DNA from 4 places in the Anaerobacillus sp. CMMVII genome. Region 3 is predicted to be linked to each of the others. Evidence: riboswitches for the same ligand, from Rfam matches in the RefSeq annotation. Region 3 holds a riboswitch; each other region holds the start of a gene.
What was found. A riboswitch is a leader RNA that binds a small molecule or an ion and turns the genes downstream of it on or off. The one in region 3 is predicted to bind S-adenosylmethionine.
Positions count from the first base shown of each region.

Region 1 (5,775 bases), on a different contig from region 3:
GCTTGTTTTTTGTAGTAGCGAGTATACGCATTATTTAAGTTTTCTACGGATTTTTGGAGAGAAATACTATCAACTTCTTTTAGAAATGGGTACTGTTTCTTTAACAAACGAACCATTTTTACCGAGTCGTATTTTTAAAAGAATTCACCTTTCCAAGCATTTGTAGGAAGCTGCCCGGATTGCTTCATTTCTTCCACGATGTACCAATAGGCATCTTTCTGTTTTTGCTTGGCAAGGAAGAAGTTAAACACGAAACGCGCACTTCCAATGGTTTTATTGATAAGCTCTAGTTGTGACTTTGTTGGGTAGATACGAAATTTATAGGCTTTCTTAACAACCATATTTTTCACCTCACTCTCTAACCATATTATACCACAAAATAAGATCGTATGTTCTGTTTTTGAAAAAAATAGCCATTCATCCCCCACATACTCGTAAACTCCTTGAAGTTGGGGGTCTTCTGGCCAAAAATGATAAATTCGGGAGAACTTTGTTATTTTTTTACTTCTCATCTGAAAACAAAACATGTTACGATTGGGGAATAGAAAGAAAAGAAGGAAGGTAGCTAAAGATAATGTTTAGTATCATTTTTGCAAGTTTGGCTCCTAGTCTATCTCTACTTTGTTTTTTTTATCTAAAAGATAAATACAATTCTGAGCCCCTTGGAATGGTATTACGAAGCTTTATCTTTGGGGTTTTATTAGTATTTCCTGTCCTTGTAATCCAATATGCCTTTAAGGAAGAAGGGTTATTATTAACCCCGATTTCACAGGCTTTTATCTCTGCTGGGTTATTTGAGGAATTTTTTAAATGGTTTATTTTATTTTATATTGCCTATAAACACGCCGAATTTAATCAGCACTATGATGGGATTGTTTATGGAGTGAGTGTTTCTTTAGGCTTTGCGACAATGGAAAATGTCTTTTATTTATTAGCTTATGGTGTTGATCAAGCGTTTGTCCGTGCTTTATTGCCAGTCTCAAGCCATGCTTTATTTGGGGTTATAATGGGTTATTATTTAGGAAAGGCAAAATTTAGTCATCAAAAACAGAGGAGAAAGCTCTTGGTACTCTCTTTTATCATCCCTTGGTTATTACACGGTACGTATGATTATATTCTATATGTTCAACGATACTGGGTGTACATGATGCTACCGTTTATGATTTTTTTATGGTGGTTGGCCTTAAAAAAAGTAAAGCTAGCTAATAAAACAACCTCAAAAAAACTCTCGGGAAAGTGAAAAAAATCTACTAGAATGGGCATAAATAGGTAGAGGACATTGATTAATAATGAGGTGAGGGCGTTGTTTCAAACAAAACAAAGATATAAAGTAACTGTTAGATGTCATGATTGTGGTGAGAAGTTTATTTTGCGAGGAAAGTTAAATAAAGAGGGGAATTATGAAACTGGATTTAAACGTTGTATATGTGGAAATGAAGAAACTTTACAAGTAGATGCAAGACTTGAATAAAAATGTTTGCAATTATTTTAAAAATAGTGTACTTTAATAATCACATAATTAAAAATTTTAACAATTCTTATCGTGAGAGATGGAGGGACGTGGCCCTATGAAATCTCAGCAACCAGCCTAAAAGGTCAGGTGCTAAATCCATCAAGTGGTTTTCAAGCTTGGAAGATAAGAAGGAGCCTACTGTATTCAGCAACTTCTTCTTAATTTTAGGAAGAAGTTTTTTTTATACTTAGATCCCTCTTATTAAAGCAAATCTGAACTGGTTTAAGGATGAATGAAAACGTAGTAAGGGTGGTCAAGAGATACTAGGTGGTGCATGTTAAACAGCTTTTTTGCGAGAACAGCCTATTAAAATTATTTAATAGTTAAAACGGTAACAGGAGAAGGAGAGTCAGCAATGGGTTATAAGCATTTGGAAACTGATTTAGTTCAACTAGGAAATAGAAGTGATAACAAAACAGGTGCAATCAATCCACCGGTATATTTTTCGACTGCCTACCGCCATGAAGGTATAGGGCAATCAACGGGGTATGATTATAGTAGAACTGGTAATCCGACTCGACATATCTTAGAAGAAGGAATCGCACTTTTAGAAGGCGGTGATCGTGGCTTTGCATGTAGTTCTGGTATGGCTGCCATTCAAACAGTTATGTCTATCTTTAAGCAAGGTGATGAGATAATCGTATGTCAAGATTTATACGGTGGTACATATCGACTTTTTCAGCAAGGATGGCAGCACTGGGGGATATCGTTTCGTTATTGGGACGGGGAAAATTACCAGAAATTAGATTCTTTGGTTACTGAGGCGACGAAAGCAATTTTCATTGAAACCCCAACAAATCCTCTAATGCAGGAAATGAGTATTGCCCAAGTGAGTGAATTCGCACAAAAATATCATTTATTACTGATCGTAGACAATACTTTTTATACACCATATCTTCAAAGACCAATAGCGGAAGGGGCAGACATTGTCATTCATAGTGCAACCAAGTATTTAGGTGGGCATAATGATGTTTTGGCCGGCTTAGTCACTGCTAAAGGGGAAGCGTTATGCGAGAGAATTGGTTTTTTTCATTACGGGATTGGCGCAACATTATCTCCATTTGACTCGTGGTTATTAATTAGAGGTATGAAGACATTAGCGTTAAGAATGGAGAAGCATGAAGAAAATGCAAAAGCGATTGCCAAATTCCTAAGTGAACATCCTTTAATTACGGACGTTTTATACCCTGGACGGGGCGGTATGTTGTCTTTTCGGATTAAAGATGCCAAATGGGTAAATCAATTGTTGCAAAGTTTAAAGTTAATTACTTTTGCTGAAAGTCTCGGGGGGGTTGAGAGCTTAATGACCTACCCAACAACTCAAACGCATGCAGATATTCCTGAAGAGCTTCGTGAAAAGAACGGCGTTTGTAAACGACTGCTACGATTTTCTGTAGGGATTGAAAATAAAGAAGATTTAATAGATGACTTAGCACAAGGCTTGGCAAGTCTTCAAGAAGGAGGTTCTACATTTGAGTGAACAATATAGAATTCAAACTAAGCTTTTACACAATGAGCACAAAGTGCATCAGGAAACGGGAGCGGTAAGTGTACCGATTCACCATTCATCAACATTTCATCAATATTCTTTCGATAAGTTCGGAAACTATGAATATGCAAGAGGTTCTAATCCGACTCGAAAAGCACTTGAAGAAGTCATTGCTGATCTAGAAGGCGGCATCCGTGGCTTTGCTTTTTCTTCAGGGATGGCAGCCATTTCAACTGCTTTTATGCTCCTGTCGAAAGGAGATCACGTGTTAATTACCGAGGACGTCTATGGAGGGACTTATCGTTTCGTTACTCAAGTTTTATCAAAATTTGGGATTGAGCATACTTTTGTTGATATGACAAATCTAGAGGAAGTTGTAAGCAAGCTAAAAGCAAATACGAAACTAATCTATATTGAAACTCCTTCAAATCCAACCTTAAAAATTACAGATATCAAATCTATCGTTAAGATTGCCAAGACTAATAAGTGTTTAACGTTTTGTGACAACACATTTTTAACTCCGGTCTTCCAAAAACCATTAGAGCTAGGGGTTGATGTAGTTCTTCACAGTGCCACGAAATTTTTAGGGGGACATAGTGATGTTGTTGCTGGGCTTGCAGTTGTAAAAGACGAGGAGCTAGGTGAACAATTAGCATTTTTGCAAAATTCTTTTGGAGCTATTTTAGGTGTCCAAGATAGTTGGTTAGTTTTACGTGGTCTAAAGACTTTACATGTACGAATGAAAGCAAGTTCACAATCGGCGCAAATACTTGCCAACTGGCTTTATGAACGTAAAGAGATAAAGACTGTGTATTATTCCGGATTAGAACATCACCCTGGAAAAGTCATTCAAGATCAACAGTCTTCAAGTCATGGAGCTGTTTTATCGTTTGAGTTCTCTACTAGACAACAGGCGAAATCTTTTGTTGAAAAGGTGAAACTTCCTGTTTTTGCAGTGAGTTTAGGGGCTGTAGAAACGATTTTGTCGTATCCAGCCACGATGTCCCACGGTTCAATGCCGGAAGCAGAACGTCTAAAGCGTGGAATTACTGATGGATTGTTAAGGCTATCTGTGGGGTTAGAAGATGTGAATGACCTTATTTCTGACTTTGAGCAGGCTCTTGATCGTTTATAGGTGATTTTTTGAAACTGTAGAGATAACTCTTTTTGAATACTTCAAGAACTTCTTTTTGCCGCAATGATGAAGTCAATTTTTTCGACAAGGTTATTTTCTCAAAAATTGCTGCCTATAAAATAGTTAAAATCAAGGTTTTTGTGGCGTCTTTTCTAACATAAAAGGTTGGATACCAAGAATGTGGTTTATTTTTGAGTGTTGTCCAAAAAGCCACAATGTTTATGAAAAGAGCCTTTAATTAAGATAGAGAGAGGAAGAGATCGATGGGTTTTTTGCAAGACTTGGAAACAAAAACGTTAATAGGTGATGGAGCTATCGGAACCTTTCTCTATTTAAAAGGATTAGATCGCTGTTTTGAGGAATTAAATTTATCCGATCCAACAAGAGTTCAAGAAGTTCATGAGGCTTATATAACAGCGGGAAGTCAAATTATTCAAACTAACACTTATGCAGCTAATAGGATAAAGTTGTCTAGATATGGATTAGAAAATAAAGTAGCTAGTATAAATGAAGCGGCTTTCAGTTGTGCTAGAGCCGCGGCAGGAGAGAAGGCTGTTTACGTTGTAGGAACAATCGGTGGGATTAGAGGATTTCAAAAAGGAGCACAATCCATACAAGAGATTGTTCAAAGCTTTGAAGAACAAATGAATAATCTCTTAGAGTCTGAGATTGATGGTTTGTTATTTGAAACATTCTACGATTTTGAAGAACTTTCTACTTGTTTATCAATAGCCAGAAAAAAAACAACGCTGCCGATTATTACCCATGTTTCTCTCGATGAAGTAGGAGTTTTACATGGTGGAATTTCCTTAAAAGATGGATTAACAGCTTTAGAAAACTTAGGAGCTGATGTCGTCGGAATGAATTGTAGGATGGGACCTTTTCATATGCTTCAATCCTTTGAAGAAGTTCCATTATTGAAAAAAGCCTTTCTATCAGCTTACCCTAATGCAAGTTTGCCAGATTATAAAGATGGTAGACTCGTTTATCAAACGAATCCAAAGTATTTTGGTGATAGCGCTAAGTCGTTTGTAGAGCAGGGCGTTCGCTTGATCGGTGGTTGTTGTGGGACGACACCTGATCATATTAGAGCAGCTGCCGAGGCTGTGCGAAATAGAGAGCCAATGAAAGAAAAAAGAGTAAAAGTGAAACAAAAGCAGTCGGTAATTGTTATTCATAAGGAGCAAGTAGCATCACTTGCTAGTATTGCTAGCACTAGAAAATCAGTAATCGTTGAGCTCGATCCGCCGAAAAAACTAAATACGGAGCGCTTTCTAGAAGGTTCTAAGGAGTTAAAGGAGGCAGGTGTTGACGCTGTAACATTAGCTGATAATTCACTAGCGTCTCCAAGAATTTGTAACTTATCTTTAGCCTCAATCATTAAAAGAGATTACAACGTCAGACCACTAGTGCATATTACCTGTCGTGATCGTAATTTAATTGGCTTACAATCACATTTAATGGGGCTTCACACCCTAGGGATCGATCAGTTACTAGCTGTAACTGGTGACCCAACAAAAATTGGTGACTTTCCTGGGGCAACCTCTGTCTATGATCTTGCTTCTTTTGATTTTATTAGGCTGATTAAACAAATGAATTCCGGTGTTTCGTTTTCTGGCAAAGATCTCGGGGCGAAGA
Region 1 is NZ_JACEHK010000010.1:296,182-301,956, forward strand. Features, by position in the region: partial or broken gene tnpB (IS200/IS605 family element RNA-guided endonuclease TnpB) at 1-341, opposite strand, end outside; gene prsW (glutamic-type intramembrane protease PrsW) at 575-1,240, shown strand; gene H1D32_RS15060 (hypothetical protein) at 1,304-1,471, shown strand; SAM riboswitch class I at 1,536-1,643, shown strand; gene H1D32_RS15065 (methionine biosynthesis PLP-dependent protein) at 1,869-2,993, shown strand; gene metC (cystathionine beta-lyase) at 2,986-4,137, shown strand; gene H1D32_RS15075 (bifunctional homocysteine S-methyltransferase/methylenetetrahydrofolate reductase) at 4,401-5,775, shown strand, end outside.
Region 1: another riboswitch for S-adenosylmethionine. It lies ahead of H1D32_RS15065 (methionine biosynthesis PLP-dependent protein); the one in region 3 lies ahead of H1D32_RS19625 (homocysteine synthase).

Region 2 (5,775 bases), 130 kb from region 3:
GCGTTAGGAAGCGCTGATCCGACTATTGACGCTGAAGTAATTGCGTTAGCCATGGAGTTTTATCGCGAATTAGGGCTTAAGAACCTCAAGCTTGTTATCAATAGCTTAGGAGATACGGAGAGCAGAAATGCTCATCGAAAAGCTCTAATAGACCACTTTGAGCCGAGAATTGAAGAGTTTTGTTCAGATTGTCAATCTCGATTAGAAAAAAATCCATTACGAATATTAGATTGTAAAAAAGATCGTGATCATGAATTAATGGGAACGGCTCCAGCCATTTTGGATTACTTAAATGAAGAGTCAACAATCTATTTTGATAAAGTTAAAAAGCTGTTAACTGATATGGAAATCGCTTTTGTAGTAGATCCAAATCTTGTTCGAGGTTTAGATTATTACAATAATACAGCTTTTGAAATTATGATTGATGGGGATGGTTTCGGGTCGATAACGACACTAAGTGGTGGGGGAAGATACAATGGTTTAGTTCAAGAAATTGGCGGCCCTGAAACACCTGGGATCGGATTTGCCTTAAGTATCGAGCGATTATTGATGGCGCTTGAAGTTCAAAATATTTCATTACCGATAACTGAGAAATTAGATTGCTACGTAATTGCTATGGGCGATGAAGCGAAAATTGAAGCAGCCAATATTAGTTTCAAGCTAAGAAAAGCTGGCTTCTCGTGTGATCAAGACTATCTTGATAAAAAAATGAAAGCTCAAATGAAGGCGGCTGATCGTTTTCAAGCCACTTTCGTTGTCATAATTGGTGAGAATGAGTTAGAAAAAGGCACAGTTGTTGTCAAAGAAATGGCAACTGGCGAACAAAAAGAAGTTCCTGTAATTGAGCTAACAAGTTATTTACAAGAAAAGATGAATACTAGGGGGCATTAATAGTGATTGGAAGAACGCATAACTGTGGAGAAGTGTTAGAGCCGGCAATCGGCGAAAAGGTACGACTAAAGGGTGGGTACAAACACGCCGTGATTTAGGGCAAGTTATTTTTATTGATTTACGTGACCGTTCAGGTATTGTCCAAGTGGTATTTCAGCCTGAAATTTCAGCAGAAGCTCACCAAGTTGCTAATAAAATCCGTAATGAATATGTCATTGATGTTGAAGGAACAGTTATAGCGCGTGATGAATCAACGGTAAATGCAAAAATGGTAACTGGTAAAATAGAAGTTTTAGCATCGAAAATAGAGGTCTTAAATAAATCAAAATCACTCCCATTTTTAATTGAAGATGATGCGACAGCATCCGAAGACGTCCGTTTAAAATACCGTTATCTTGATTTAAGACGCCCTGAGATGCAAGCTACTTTTATGTTACGACATAAAACATCGAAGTTAATTCGTGACTATTTAGACGAAAATGCATTTTTAGAAGTTGAGACTCCTATGCTTACAAAGAGTACACCAGAGGGTGCGCGCGATTATTTAGTACCAAGTCGTGTTCACCATGGAGAGTTCTATGCATTGCCACAATCTCCACAAATTTTTAAACAGTTATTAATGGTTTCTGGTTTTGAGCGTTATTATCAAATTGTTCGTTGCTTCCGCGATGAAGATTTACGTGCTGATCGCCAACCAGAATTTACCCAAGTCGATATTGAAACTTCTTTCATGGACAAAGAAGATTTATTAGCGATGATGGAAGAGATGATGAGTAAAGTCATGAAGGAAGTTAAAGGTATTGATGCAATAACTCCGTTCCAAAGACTTTCTTATGATGAAGCGATGAATCGCTACGGTTCGGATAAGCCGGATACTCGCTTTGACATGGAACTAGTTGAACTTTCTCATATTGTCAAAGACTGTGGTTTTAAAGTATTTACTTCAGCTATCGAAAATGGTGGAATTGTTAAAGGGTTAAATGTCAAAGGTGGGGCAACGAAGTATTCTCGTAAAGAGATTGATGAACTAGCGAAATTCGTTGCGATTTATGGAGCGAAGGGTCTTGCTTGGTTAAAGGTTGAAGAAGACGGATTAAAAGGCCCAATTGCCAAGTTCTTGTCAGACGAAGAGCAAATGGAATTGCGGTCAGCTATTCACGCTGAAACAGGAGATTTGTTATTCTTTGCTGCTGACAAAAAGAAAGTCGTTTTTGATAGCTTAGGTGCACTTCGCTTAAAATTTGCCAAAGAATTAAATCTAATCGATAAATCAAAATATAACTTCTTATGGGTAACTGAATTCCCGCTTTTATCGTATGATGAAGATGCAAAACGCTATGTTGCCGAACATCATCCATTTACTCGACCAGTAAAAGAGGATCTCGAGTTACTAGTTAGCACACCTGAAAAAGTACGAGCAGAAGCTTATGACTTAGTGTTAAATGGTTACGAGCTTGGTGGTGGATCACAACGGATTTACGAACGCGAGCTACAGGAGACGATGTTTAAAGCTCTTGGTTTTTCTGACGAGGAAGCACGTAATCAATTTGGTTTCTTAATGGAAGCTTTTGAATATGGGACACCTCCACATGGCGGAATTGCACTGGGGTTAGATCGTTTAATCATGATCCTTGCTGGTAGAACAAATTTACGTGATACCATTGCCTTCCCGAAAACAGCGAGTGCAAGTTGCTTGTTAACTAATGCACCGAGTGGAGTAAGTGAGGCACAATTAAAGGAGCTAAACTTATCCGTTGTGCCTAAGAAAGAAGAGAAGGTTGAAGCTTAATTAGTTATGAGTTTTGAGTGCAGAGTGATGAGTTGGTGAAAGTAAAGCTTCGAAGCAATACATTCAAAAACTCAAAACTCAAAACTCAAAACTGCAATTTTACATTTTACATTTCTTCTAGAACATGGTATATTGTTTTTACTTGAATTTTATAAAAACTCTGATTATTATAACGGTAAAATACACAACAAATAAATATCACTTATCAAGAGAGGCGGAGGGACTGACCCGATGAAGCCCGGCAACCTGTTTAGGTATCCATTGGATAACCGATAGAGTAAATTGTACGCTTCTATGCGCAGACAATTCGCTTTAACAAACAAGGTGCTAATTTCAGCAGAGCTACTAGCTAGCTCTGGAAGATAAGTTAAGGCACAAAAACCTTTCCTTATCTGGAAAGGTTTTTTTATTGGCTAAATTAAGTTCTTCCATGGTGAAAAGGAGATGATGTCATTGCTTAAGATTGGTTTACTGGGCTTTGGAACAGTAAATTCTGGGGTATATGAAGGAATTACAGATACGTTACCTTATTTAGAAAGTATTTTAGGAACAAGAATTACTGTGGAAAAAATACTGATTAGGGACAAAAAGCGTTATTTAGGTGAAAAAAATAGTGAGTTATTTACAGATTCTCCTGACGATTTTTTTAGCTATGAATTTGATGTTGTTTTTGAGGCCATGGGTGGTGAGCAACCTGCGTTAGATTACATTACGTTTTTATTAAGTAAAAAGGTTCCGATTGTTACAGCAAATAAAGAGCTAGTAGCTAAGCACGGATCAAATCTAGAAAATTTAGCATACAAAAACGAAACATTTATTGGCTACGAGGCTACAGTTGCTGGTGGGATTCCCATTATTAATACACTGAAAAGTCAATTACAATGGACTTCTGTTGAAAAGATTTCAGGGATTTTAAACGGTACTACAAATTACATTATTACAAGATTGCAAGCGGGTAGCGATGATTTTGAGACGGTATTAAAAGAAGCACAACAGCTTGGGTTTGCTGAAGCAGATCCTACGTCTGATATTGAAGGATTTGATGCTTTATATAAGCTACAAATACTATGTAGGCTTTGTTTTGGAAGCTGGCCAAAGCCTGAGCAGTTTCAAAGAAGTGGAATGTCTCATTTAAAGAGCTGCCATTTTAAAGCTGGTGAATACTTCAATTTAAAACTTAAGTATATTGCTGAAGCATATTATGATGGAACCGATATCAAAGGTTCAATTTCTCCATGTTTTGTAGATGCGAAATCCCCGTTGGCGTCTATTGAAAATGAGAATAATGGAGTATACTTACAAGGAGACTGGTTAGGTAATTTTTTCGCATCAGGACCAGGAGCTGGTAAAAGGCCGACAGCGACAAGTATGATTGAAGACTTTCTTCATCAACTACAGAAAAGTGGGAACCAACCACGTGTTCCGAAATTAAAAAAAATAAGTAAATTAGAATGCAAAGAGTTTTTGCTTGTTTTTGATACAAATAATGAAACAGAGGTTTATCATACCTTAAAAGAGATAATACACTCAGTAGAAGAGGTTGTCCAATTTGACAATAATCAAAAAGTTGCAATGTTAGTCACAATAAATGAGTTAATTCCATTAAACAATACCGCTAATGAAAAAGTAGAGTTTTATCCGGTATTGCGAGTTAATGGGAAAGTTCAAAAAACAAAGGCGAACAAACAATTGAAAGCATTGTAATAGTAAGAAAACATTCTGCTTGTTTATTTCTCAGAAGTTCACTTTTATATAAAGTATTTCTAAGCAAACTTGAATTCAAAATAAATCATGATATTATTGAAATAACAAATGAGTCCTGAAGTGTTCGTAGGATACTATACGTTTTGAGCCAACATTTTTAATATGGGAGCTTGAAGTTTTAGCTTGGCATACAAGCCTTCACGAGAGGAAGTACAAAGAGTTAAACAAAGCACCCACCTGCTGAGGCAGGTTCAAAACTATGTGTTATACGGCATATCGGGACTCTATTTTATTTTACTGGAAATGACAAACCTAGGAACTATTCCTAGGTTTTTTCTTATATCTTAATCAAAGGAATTAGAGTGGAGCATCAGCCTATGTATAGCTGTAGTCCGAAAGGGGAAATTTACATTTTATACTGCATATGATATATTTTTATTCGTGTAGTTTAGATTTCCTATCGTATTAATAGGGATTGGAAGGAGAAAAAGTAATGTTACATCAATTTTCTAGAAATGAACTCGCTATCGGTCATGATGGTTTAGAACTTTTAAGAAACAGTACGGTTGCTGTCTTAGGTATCGGTGGTGTTGGGTCTTTCTCCGCAGAGGCATTAGCGAGGTCAGGTGTTGGAAGGCTAGTGCTAGTAGATAAAGATGACGTCGATATAACAAATGTAAATCGGCAAATTCATGCGCTACTTTCAACTGTAGGTCAACCTAAAGTAGATTTAATGAAGGCTAGAATTGCAGATATTAATCCAGAATGTGAAGTAATTGCTCTAAAGATGTTTTACACCGAAGAGACGTATGAAGCTTTTTTTGAATATGGACTTGATTTTGTCGTAGATGCTTCTGATACGATTTCATATAAAATTCATTTAATGAAAGAATGTTTAAAACGGAAAATTCCTATTATTTCAAGCATGGGGGTAGCTAATAAATTGGACCCCACAAAACTTCGGATTGCAGACATATCTAAAACAAGCTATGATCCAATTGCAAAAGTGGTTAGGACAAAACTAAGAAAAGAAGGAATTCATAAAGGGATAAACGTCGTTTTCTCTGATGAACAACCGATTAAAATTCGTGAAGAAATTAGAAAAGAAATTGTTTCCAAAGCACAGGAAGAGTCTCCGGTCAGAAAAGCCAAAATGCCTCCGTCCTCGAATGCGTTCGTACCATCTGTATCAGGGTTGATTATGGCTGGTCACGTAATTACTACCCTACTTAAGGATATTCATATCCAAAGATAGCCGAAAAATTGGATGTTGAATTTGTTTCCCTAAAAGGACAAATTCAACATCTCCATTACCAATATCCTCCTTTACCATCTTTCCTACTTTTTTTCAAATAATTTGCTTTTCTAGCTAACCTGATACATGAAAAACT
Region 2 is NZ_JACEHK010000015.1:356,780-362,554, forward strand. Features, by position in the region: gene hisS (histidine--tRNA ligase) at 1-891, shown strand, start outside; partial or broken gene aspS (aspartate--tRNA ligase) at 894-2,680, shown strand; SAM riboswitch class I at 2,880-3,049, shown strand; gene H1D32_RS19045 (homoserine dehydrogenase) at 3,134-4,384, shown strand; RNA gene ssrS (6S RNA) at 4,494-4,671, shown strand; gene H1D32_RS19055 (tRNA threonylcarbamoyladenosine dehydratase) at 4,878-5,639, shown strand.
Region 2: another riboswitch for S-adenosylmethionine. It lies ahead of H1D32_RS19045 (homoserine dehydrogenase); the one in region 3 lies ahead of H1D32_RS19625 (homocysteine synthase).

Region 3 (5,775 bases):
CCCCATACTACCTGTTCCGATAATCCCGATTTTCATGTGTTCAACCCCCTCCTTGTCGAACTTTCTTCCCTTAAGTCTATGTGCCTCAAAGAGTGATTATGCCACAAATCAGCGACTTTGCGAAAATACAAAAAAGCCCAGCAAATAAATCATTGCTGAGCAGAAAAGTTTAGTTTTTTCGATTAATAAATTCTACTACCATTTCTTTTTTGACAAGTTTCCTCATTGGAAAACGGAATTTTCTACTTAGGTTGTTCATCTCTTCAGTAATAGCATTTATTTCTGTTAAAGAAAATTCCTGATTTTTCTTCGCCGCTTGTATTACAGCCTCAATTTTTTCTTCCCGTAACAAATCCAGTTCTCGGTATCTTTTTTCTCCAGCAATAAATTTATTTACGTGGGCCTTCATTTGTAAATGTACACTCATGTAAAGATTCTCCTTTTTACCATTCATTTAGGGGGTATTAAAATGATCAAAATTAAACGCAACCGTATTTTTTTAATTGCGGTCTGTACAATTGCCTTGCTACTTAGTGTAAGCTTTATTAGAAATTTTGACAACAGCATAGATACTCAAGAGCAATTTCAATTAGCTATGTACCAAGAAACTGTAGACATCGAAACAGAAACTGTCCCAATAGCTCAGCCCATCATCGTTGACGTGAAAGGAGCCGTAGAAAAACCTGGAGTCTATGAGATGAAACTTGGAGATCGGGTGGTCCATGCCATTGAAAAAGCAAATGGATTTCTCCAAGAGGCAAATAAAAATGTCATAAATTTGGCTTTATTGCTAGAGGACGAAATGGTAATTTTTGTTCCAATAACTGGTGAGGAAGAAATACAAGACTTAGTACCATTAATCTCCAATAAATCTAGTGAAAAAATCAATGTAAACGTTGCCTCAAATGATGAGCTACAAAAGATCCCAGGGATCGGTCCTGCAAAGGCAGCCGCAATTATTAAATATCGAGAAGAAAATGGGAAATTTAACAGCATTGGAGAATTAACGAATGTATCAGGAATAGGTCAAAAAACTGTTGAAAAGATGACAGAATTCATCGAGGTAAAGTAATAAAACATTTACCTTTAAATTTATTGACAATTCTTACTATTAGCCGGTATAATCACCACAATGGCAAAATTAAATGAAAACTCTTATTGAGAGAGGTGGAGGGACTGGCCCTATGAAACCCGGCAACCAGTGTGAAAACACAAGGTGCTAAATCCAACAGAGCTTTGTAGTTCTGAAAAATGAGAGAAAGAAGCAGATATTAACTCTTCTCTCAACCTGAGGAAGAGTTTTTTATTTTGGGAATTTATTTTAATGAATTTCATAATTCACTATTGTCGCTACTAGTTCTAAATGTAGTTGCGTAGAACCATTCGTAACTACAAATAGATTTGATATAGCTCGATTAAGGTAATTATGAAATTCACTCAATTAGAGGAGGAAAACAAAAAATGACCGAAAGAAAATGGAGTTTAGAAACAATTGCTGTACATGGGGGACAGGAAGCTGATAGTAATACGTTATCAAGGGCAGTCCCAATATATCAAACTACCTCTTATGTTTTTAAAGATACTGAACATGCGGCAAATCTTTTTGCTCTAGCAGAGCCAGGGAACATCTACACAAGAATTATGAATCCGACTCAAGATGTTTTTGAAAAAAGGGTTGCTGAACTTGAAGGTGGAATAGCAGCGTTGGCAACTGCTAGTGGCCAATCTGCAATAACGCTAGCGATCCTCAATATTTGTGAGAGTGGAGATGAAGTTGTTGCTTCAAGTTCACTTTATGGAGGAACATATAACCTTTTTGCGCATACATTCAGAAAGTTAGGGATTAAAGTCAACTTTGTGGATGGAACTGACCCAGAAAACTATCGTCTTGCTATAACTGATAAAACAAAGCTTCTTTATGGTGAAATTATCGGGAATCCTAAAGGGGATGTCCTTGATCTAGAAGCTGTTTCAACTATTGCTCATGAAAATGGAATTCCACTTGTTGTCGATGCAACATTTTCTACTCCTGCTTTATGTCGGCCAATTGAACACGGAGCCGATATTGTCATCCATTCTGCGACGAAGTTTATTGGCGGTCATGGTACCTCAATCGGAGGAATTATTGTTGATGGAGGAAATTTTGATTGGGCGAATGGTAAATTTCCAGGTCTTTCAAAACCAGATCCAAGTTATCATGGAATAGTTTATACAGAAGCAGTTGGGAATTTAGCTTATATTATTAAAGCTCGAGTACAACTATTAAGAGATATAGGGCCGGCAATAGCTCCTTTAAATTCCTTCTTATTATTACAAGGTTTAGAAACTTTACACTTACGAATGGAACGCCATTGTGAAAATGCATTAAAGGTGGCGAATTACTTAAATGAAAACTCTTTAGTAGAATGGGTTAGCTACCCGGGCTTAGAGAGCCATCCAAGCCATCTGTTAGCAAGAAAATACCTTCCAAATGGGAAGGGGGCAATTCTTACCTTTGGAATTAAGGGTGGTGTTGAAGAAGGGAAAAGGTTTATTAATGCGCTACAATTATTTTCACATGTAGCTAACGTTGGTGATGCTAAGTCCCTAGTCATTCATCCAGCAAGTACAACACATCAGCAGCTCTCACCAGAAGAGCAACGATCTGCGGGGGTCACACCTGAGCTAATTCGCCTATCAATCGGCATTGAAAACAGTAACGATATAATTGCAGACCTACAACAAGCACTTGAAGTAAGCCAGAGCTAATAATTACGAATTACGAATTACGAGTGTTGAAACATTGTGAAAATTTCACAATGTTTCAACACTCAACACTCAACACTCAACATTCTACATTCAAACATTGACGGACGTGTCATATTTTGTCTAAACTATAGAGAGAAACGCAAGAAGGAGGGACAAACCTTGTCACGGATATCATGGGATCAATATTTTATGGCTCAAAGTCATTTGCTTGCACTAAGAAGTACTTGTACACGATTAATGGTAGGAGCAACGATTGTAAGAGATAAGCGAATTATTGCTGGCGGTTATAATGGCTCAATTTCTGGGGGAGACCATTGTACAGATGATAATTGCTATGTAGAGAATAATCATTGTATTAGAACGATTCACGCGGAGATAAATGCATTGTTACAATGTGCTAAATTCGGAGTCCCAACTGCAGGTGCTGAAATTTATGTCACTCATTTTCCCTGTTTAAATTGTGCTAAAGCAATTATACAAAGCGGCATAAAAGCTGTTTTCTATGCGAAAGATTACAAAAATCACCCATATGCTATTGAGTTGTTTAAAAGTGCAGGTGTGCATGTGGAAAATGTAGAGTTAGAGGAAATGATTTTAGATATGAAAACCACTGAAAAATTAGCTTTTACAGCGGAATTACTGACGAAACTTGAAGAGGCAGGTATCAGTGAGGAAGAGCTAAAGAGTTTAAAAGATCAGGCTAATAAGTTATTTTTACCTGGTTGAGAAAATATAATCTCTTGATTTGGAGGTTTGACAAAGTTGTCTGGTAAGATTTACATTTTAACTCTGGCCACGATTTCTAGTATTATTTTTCGGATTCAGGGCTTACATAGCGTCTCCATTTGCTTATTGTTAGCCCTAATCTACCTTTTGTATAAAAACAAATACAAGTATCCACTTATTTTTGTTTCGATCACACTTTTTGTTTATTTTTATGTGAACCCCTATTATTTTACCCCACCACCACCAGTGCCTTCTCAAAATGTGATCATAGGACAAATAATCTCAATACCTAAATATAATGGAACTAAGATTTCATTTGAACTAAAAACAATAGACAAACAAAGGGTAGAAGTTAATTATTTTGCAAAAACTATTGATGAATTAAATAACTTAAAAACACTTAAGTACGGACTGAATTGTTCATTACAAGGGAATTTTAAAGATCCGCCAATGCCAAAGAACTTTTATAGTTTTGATTACAAGAGCTATTTAGCGTCTAGGAATATTTTTTACCAATTTAGCCCAGTCAGTTTATCACTAAAAAATTGTACAGATAATGGGATATCTCCATTTAGTATCATTCAAAGATCTAGACAAACTGGGGTACAAATGATAAAAGACCACTTTCCTGATGAAAGTAAAGGGATTGTCACTGCATTAATTTTTGGTGATAGAGGGTTAATGGATAGTGATACTTTAAAATCATATCAGACATTAGGAATTATCCATTTACTAGCTGTTTCTGGACTTCATGTCGGACTTGTGACTTCTAGTTTATATTTCATTTTAATCCGCCTTGGTATGACAAAAGAAAGAACAGTAGACTTTCTACTAGTTATTCTTCCGATTTATGTTATTTTAGCTGGTGGAGCCCCTTCAGTTATAAGAGCTTCTGCAATGTTAGTAGTAATCCTTCTCTCAAATAAAGCCCGCCTAAAAATAAATCCTTTAGATGGAATTAGTGTCGTTTGTATTGTTTTGCTGTTAATAAATCCTAATTACATAGTTCATATAGGCTTTCAGTTGTCATTCCTCGTTTCTTACCAACTCATTATCTCGGCAAGTCTAATCCTAACGCGCTATTCAAACTGGCTAATACAACTATCCGTTGTTACAATTCAAGCTCAATTAATTTCTTTCCCATTAATCATTTACCACTTTTATGAAGTATCGTTATGGAGTATCCCACTGAACCTCATTTATATCCCGTTTATTACTTTTTTTGCCTTACCTTTTTCGTTTATCGTATTTATTAGCTACATAATTATTCCACCAGTTGGTGAATTCTTCTTTGTATTGTATGACTTTGTGATAGAAATTGCCCATAATGGTTTACAAGTAGGAATGAAGTTACCGCTTTCCACGTTACTTTTTGGGAAACCACCAATCTGGTTAGTAGTTTGCTATTATGTAGCCATTGGTTATCTTTTTTACATTTGGGAAAAATCAAATTCTATACTTACAATTTTAAAAGCTAGTATTGTATTTTTTATTGTCGCTTTGGTCCATTGGAATCTTCCCTATTTAACTAGTGAAGGTGAAGTTACCATGATTGACGTTGGACAAGGGGATAGTATCTACATTGAACTTCCAAAAAGAAAGGCCGTGTACTTAATTGATACGGGAGGTATCGTAGATTTTAATCAAGAGTTAGTACCGAAAGAACGTGTATTTAACATTGGGAATGATGTACTGCTTCCGTTTTTACAGGCCAAGGGTGTAAGAAAGATAAATAAATTAATTTTAACCCATGGACATTATGATCATATCGGAGGGGCAGAAGCTATAGTAGGTAAGGTTGCTGTTGAAACACTTTTATATGGTGCAGTTCCATTAGAAGGGGAAATTGTAAAGGATTTGTTGAACAGCTTTGTTACCCTTGGTACTGAGGTCGTATATGTAAAACAAGGGGATTATTGGAGTAATGGAAATAGTGAATTTCTAATTATGGCGCCATATGGCTATGAACAAAAACTAAATGATCAATCGATTGTCATATATGCAACGCTAGGAGGCTTAAAGTGGCTATTTACAGGGGATTTGGAAAGGGACGGAGAGAAGCAATTAATAAAAATATATCCTAATTTCAGTGTTGATGTTTTAAAAGTAGGGCATCACGGGAGTAATACCTCAACGACGAGTGAATTGTTAGACAGGACTAAGCCAAGTGTTGCATTGATATCAGTGGGGAAAAATAATCTGTATGGTCACCCCCATCCAGAAACACTTGCCAGACTCGAAAATCAGAGAATGATGATTTTTAGAACCGATCAACATGGGGCAATCCGCTATGTATTTAAA
Region 3 is NZ_JACEHK010000015.1:486,167-491,941, forward strand. Features, by position in the region: gene comER (late competence protein ComER) at 1-36, opposite strand, end outside; gene H1D32_RS19615 (DUF2533 family protein) at 170-427, opposite strand; gene H1D32_RS19620 (helix-hairpin-helix domain-containing protein) at 470-1,072, shown strand; SAM riboswitch class I at 1,153-1,258, shown strand; gene H1D32_RS19625 (homocysteine synthase) at 1,462-2,748, shown strand; gene H1D32_RS19630 (ComE operon protein 2) at 2,908-3,474, shown strand; gene H1D32_RS19635 (DNA internalization-related competence protein ComEC/Rec2) at 3,511-5,775, shown strand, end outside.

Region 4 (5,775 bases), on a different contig from region 3:
CGTATTCGCCACCGGACCAACCCGTGTTCACTAAAAATACTTGGGCACTGTGTAAATTTATTTTATTCCCTAACATTTCTGCATAGCGGTTTGCTGGAAGTGGTAAAAATGGTGCACCAAAGCATGTTGAGAATGTTGCTTCTGGACTTGTAACACCACGTTCTGTACCAGCAAGCTTACTAGTATAACCAGATAAGAAATGATACATAGCTTGTTCTTTCGTAAGCTTACTGATAGGAGGTAAAACTCCAAAAGCATCAGCAGTTAAGAAGATAATTGTATTAGGATGTCCAGCTACACTTGGGATCATTGAGTTTGGAATAAGCTCTAGTGGATACGCAGCACGTGTATTCTCAGTTAGAGTAGTGTCATCATAATCAGGCATCCGTTGTTCATCTAAAATGACATTTTCAAGGACTGAACCAAATCGAATAGCATTGTAGATTTGTGGTTCCTTTTCTTCAGATAGATTAATGCATTTTGCATAGCAGCCACCTTCAATATTGAAGACACCAGTGTTTGACCAACCGTGTTCATCATCACCAATTAAATGGCGATTAGGATCAGCAGAAAGTGTCGTTTTTCCAGTTCCAGAGAGACCGAAGAATAAAGCTACATCGCCTTCATCACCAACATTTGCGGAGCAATGCATCGATAAAACATTTTTTTCAGGTAATAGATAGTTCATAATTGAGAAAATTGATTTTTTGATTTCTCCAGCATACTCAGTTCCACCAATAAGGACCGTACGTTTTTCAAATGAAATGATGATAAATGTTTCTGATTTAGTTCCATCAACTGTTGGATCAGCTTTGAAGCCTGGTGCTGAAATAATCGTAAATTCTGCTTCGTGAGTAGCTAATTCAGCTGCTGATGGTCGAATGAACAATTGTCTTGCAAACAGATTGTGCCAAGCGTATTCATTTATTACGCGGATTGGCAGGCGGTAGCTTTTGTCTGCGCCAGCGAAGTTCTTCGAAACGAAAATTTCATCTTTCGTTTTGAGATAGGCAAGGACCTTTTTATATAAATTCTCAAAAACCTCTTTACTAATAGGTTGATTTACCGAACCCCAATTAATTTTGTTTTTCACAGAAGTTTCTTCAACGATGTATTTATCTTTAGGTGATCGACCAGTATATTTTCCAGTTGTAGCGCGAAGTGCACCTGTAGAAGTTAGAATTCCCTCTTTTCGATCAAGTGATCTTTCAACCAATTGTGATACCGATAAGTCGTGACAGATATTTGCACCTTTTAAAATATTATCCAGCTCTGTTTCATAACTAAGTGTACTCATTCGCACCAAAACCTTTCCTTATAAAAATTGTTATATTTTTTAATATATGCTGTAATTATGTTCTTTGATATTAATTAGTATAACACATTCAAATTAATAGTCTATACTATTTACTTTTTTTACTAATTTTTTTTTGTTTATTTTTAATCAATAAAGAAGCTAACAGTAGACAGTTGCAATTTTCTCAAGGAATTGAGCGATAGTATAATTCAAAAAATGTCACGTTAATGCTAGGTTAAATGTGTTATACAAAGAGGGATTGGTCTTCGACAAAATTAGCCAATATCAACGAAAAATGGTTGACATTGGATATCTTGTGCGATATGATATGAGCCGAACGGATACTCTTATTCCGAGTCGGTGGAGGGACAGGCCCGAAGAAACCCGGCAACCAACACTAATTTGTAAGCTTGATTAGCTTGCATATCACATTAGTGAAAAGGTGCTAACCTGCAAGACTGTGGTCTTGATCGATAAGAGGCGAAAGGCGGATAATCAAAACCTTTTCCTCAAGATGGAAAGGTTTTTTTCGTATGAGGGTTCTAATCATTGGTGAAAATAAAAACCAATGAAAAATGCCCAATGCTTAGTGTAAACATAGGTTCAATGGACAAGCTAAGTTTAATAAGGAAATGATTTGTTCTTTCATTAATCAAATTCTGTTGACTATTTAGTCAAAAGGGAAAATGAGTACCGTATCAAAGAAGAACATATCCTAAAATGGATAAAGGAGGTACAAAAAATGACAGAAAAGAAAACTCGTCGTTTATTTACATCAGAAAGTGTAACTGAAGGTCATCCTGATAAAATTTGTGACCAAATTTCCGATTCGATTCTAGATGCAATTCTAAGCAAAGATCCAAATGCACGTGTCGCCTGTGAAACGTCAGTAACTACTGGCTTAGTATTAGTTGCAGGTGAAATTACAACATCTACATATGTTGATATTCCTAAGATTGTTCGTGAGACTATTCGTGAAATAGGATACAATCGTGCCAAGTATGGCTTTGACTCTGAAACATGTGCTGTTTTAACATCAATTGATGAACAGTCACCAGATATTGCTCAAGGTGTTAACCAAGCTCTTGAAGCACGTGAAGGTTTAATGTCAGATGCAGAAATTGAAGCAATAGGTGCTGGCGACCAAGGATTAATGTTTGGCTATGCAAACAATGAAACACCAGAATTAATGCCTTTACCGATTTCTTTAGCACATAAGCTCGCTCGTCGTTTAACGAAGGTTCGTAAAGAAGAAATCTTACCTTATTTACGTCCTGATGGTAAAACACAAGTAACAGTTGAATACGATGAGAATAATAATCCTATCAGAATTGATACCATTGTTATCTCAACACAACACCATCCAGAGGTTTCTTTGGAGCAAATTCAACGCAACCTAAAAGAGTATGTAATTAAGCCAGTTGTCCCTGAAAATTTAATTGATGAAGAAACAAAATACTTCATTAACCCTACAGGACGCTTCGTAATTGGTGGACCACAAGGTGATGCTGGTTTAACAGGTCGTAAAATTATTGTAGATACTTACGGTGGTTATGCCAGACACGGTGGAGGCGCATTCTCTGGTAAAGATCCAACAAAAGTTGACCGTTCAGCTGCATACGCAGCCCGTTATGTTGCAAAAAATATCGTAGCTGCAGGATTAGCAGACCGTTGTGAAGTTCAACTTGCTTATGCAATTGGGGTAGCTCAACCAGTATCTATTTCTATCGATACTTTTGGAACAGGAAAAGTTTCTGAAGAAGTACTTGTTGAAGTAGTTCGTTCGAATTTCGATCTACGTCCAGCAGGTATCATCAAGATGCTAGATCTACGTCGTCCTATTTATAAGAAAACGGCTGCCTATGGTCACTTTGGCCGTACAGATGTAGAACTTCCTTGGGAATTCACTGATAAAGCTGCGGCATTAAAAGCTCAGGCATTAAATTAAATAATAAAAAAAGCTGATTCTTTTTCTTAGAAAAAAGAGTCAGCTTTTTTTATTAAAAAATGTCACAATTCTGTCACAATTTTTTGTCAATTAATCTCCGTTATTGCAAACGTTTCCTTTGTAGCTATGATAACAATTCTTCAATTTGGGATTTTTAATAAAAAAGAAAAACGTTATATTTTGTGATATTTTGTCACAAGGTTTATCTGAAAATTTGTCATGAATGTTATTAATATAAAGGTATCACATCTTGTTTCGTCGAAATTTATTAAAAGATTTTGATAATTCTTTTAATTGAATTTCATAATTGCCTTAACCGAGCGAAATCAATCTATATGTTGTTGCGAAAATAATGAATTGTGAAATGTATTCATTTAGAAATTTATATAAGAGGAGGAGTTTGTGATACCTACTGCAAAACTTAGTGATCACGACCTTTATTTATTTCATCAAGGTAGTTTGTTTAAAAGCTACACTTTCTTAGGAGCACATTTACATACTGTAAAAGGAAAAAGTGGTGTTCGATTTACTGTTTGGGCTCCTAATGCGGTCCAGGTCAATGTAGTTGGAAACTTTAATCAGTGGATTGGGAAAAACCATCGGATGACACGTATTACTTCGAATGGTATATGGACCACATTTATTGAAGGTCTAAAAGAAGGAGATTTATATAAATATGAAATAGAAAGCAACCTAGGTAAGGTTTTCCAAAAATCAGACCCCTATGCTTTTTACTCCGAAATCCGACCGAATACTGCCTCACGAATCACCTCTCTAAGTGGCTATAAGTGGAATGATGATAAGTGGCAGCAAAAAAAGAAGAAACAAAAACAGCGTATATATGAGGAGCCTCTTTCAATTTATGAAGTTCATCTTGGGTCATGGCGCTTAAATAAAGAGAAACAATTTTACACCTACCGTGAGCTTGCTCATGAACTTGTCGACTATGTGAGTGAAATGGGTTATACACACATTGAAATTTTGCCTATCTCTGAGCATCCTTTTGACAAGTCTTGGGGTTATCAAATAACGGGGTATTTCTCAGTAACAAGTCGCTATGGGACTCCAGATGATTTCAAGTACTTAGTTGATTGTTGTCATCAAAAAGGGATTGGTGTCATTCTTGATTGGGTTCCAGGTCACTTTTGTAAAGATGACCATGGATTACGTTTATTTGATGGAGAGCCGGTTTTCGAATATGAAAATCCGTTAATAGCTGAAAAAAAAGAATGGGGGACGTTAACATTTGACTTTGCTAGACCAGAGGTTGTCTCATTTTTAATTTCTAATGCTCTCTTTTGGATGGATGTCTATCATATTGATGGATTACGAGTCGATGCTGTTTCAAGCATGCTTTACTATAATCATGGCAAAAAGGGCGATGAAGAAGAAATACGCAATCAATATGGTGGGTATGAAAATTTAGATGCCATTTCTTTTATTAGAAAATTAAATGAAACAGTGTTTCACTATTACCCCGAGGCACTAATGATGGCAGAAGAATCAACGGCGTGGCCGAATGTGAGTAGACCTACATACCTAGGTGGTCTCGGATTTAACTTTAAGTGGAACATGGGTTGGATGAATGACATGCTTAAATACATGGAATTAGACCCAATTCATCGGAAATTTCAGCACACGTTAATCACTTTTTCTTTCCTATATGCTTTTACCGAGAATTTTATTTTACCGTTATCTCACGACGAAGTTGTCCACGGGAAAAAATCTTTACTAAACAAAATGCCAGGTGACTATTGGCAAAAATTTGCTAACTTGCGAGCTTTTTATGGGTACATGACAGCACATCCTGGGAAAAAGTTATTGTTTATGGGTGGAGAATTCGGACAGTTTGATGAGTGGAAGGAACTAGAAGATTTAGATTGGGAAGTTCTAGAATATGAAATGCATGGAAAGATGCATCATTTTGTTAAAACACTGAACCAATTTTACCTAAAAGAACCTTCGTTATGGCAGTTAGACCATCGACAAGAAGGCTTTGAATGGATTGATCCGAATAACTGTGATCAAAGCATTGTTTCCTTTATTAGAAGAGGTAAGCAACCCAAAGATGCTTTAATTCTGATATGTAACTTTACTCCAGTTGTTTACCATAACTATAAAGTTGGTGTTCCATATCTATCTGAATATAAAGAGGTATTTAATAGTGATTTATCCGAATTTGGTGGATCAGGGCAAGGAAATAGTGAGGTAATTCGAGCGGTTCCAGAGAATTGGCATAACCAGCCTCATTTGATCGAGATTACCATTCCACCCCTATCATTCGTGGTCTTTCGTCCTATTAATATTCCAATTTCGCATAATAAAGAGGAGGGTATACAAGTTGAAGAGAAAAAAAGAGTGCGTCGCAATGCTATTAGCAGGGGGAGAAGGAAAAAGACTGGAGTTACTAACGAAAAACTTAGCTAAACCAGCTGTTTACTTTGGAGGCAAGTATCGTATTATTGATTTTCCTTTAAGTAACTGTACTAATTCAGGGATTGATACGGTCGGTGTACTGACTCAATATCAG
Region 4 is NZ_JACEHK010000002.1:302,950-308,724, forward strand. Features, by position in the region: gene pckA (phosphoenolpyruvate carboxykinase (ATP)) at 1-1,297, opposite strand, end outside; SAM riboswitch class I at 1,642-1,777, shown strand; gene metK (methionine adenosyltransferase) at 2,040-3,245, shown strand; gene glgB (1,4-alpha-glucan branching protein GlgB) at 3,651-5,672, shown strand; gene H1D32_RS05605 (glucose-1-phosphate adenylyltransferase) at 5,614-5,775, shown strand, end outside.
Region 4: another riboswitch for S-adenosylmethionine. It lies ahead of metK (methionine adenosyltransferase); the one in region 3 lies ahead of H1D32_RS19625 (homocysteine synthase).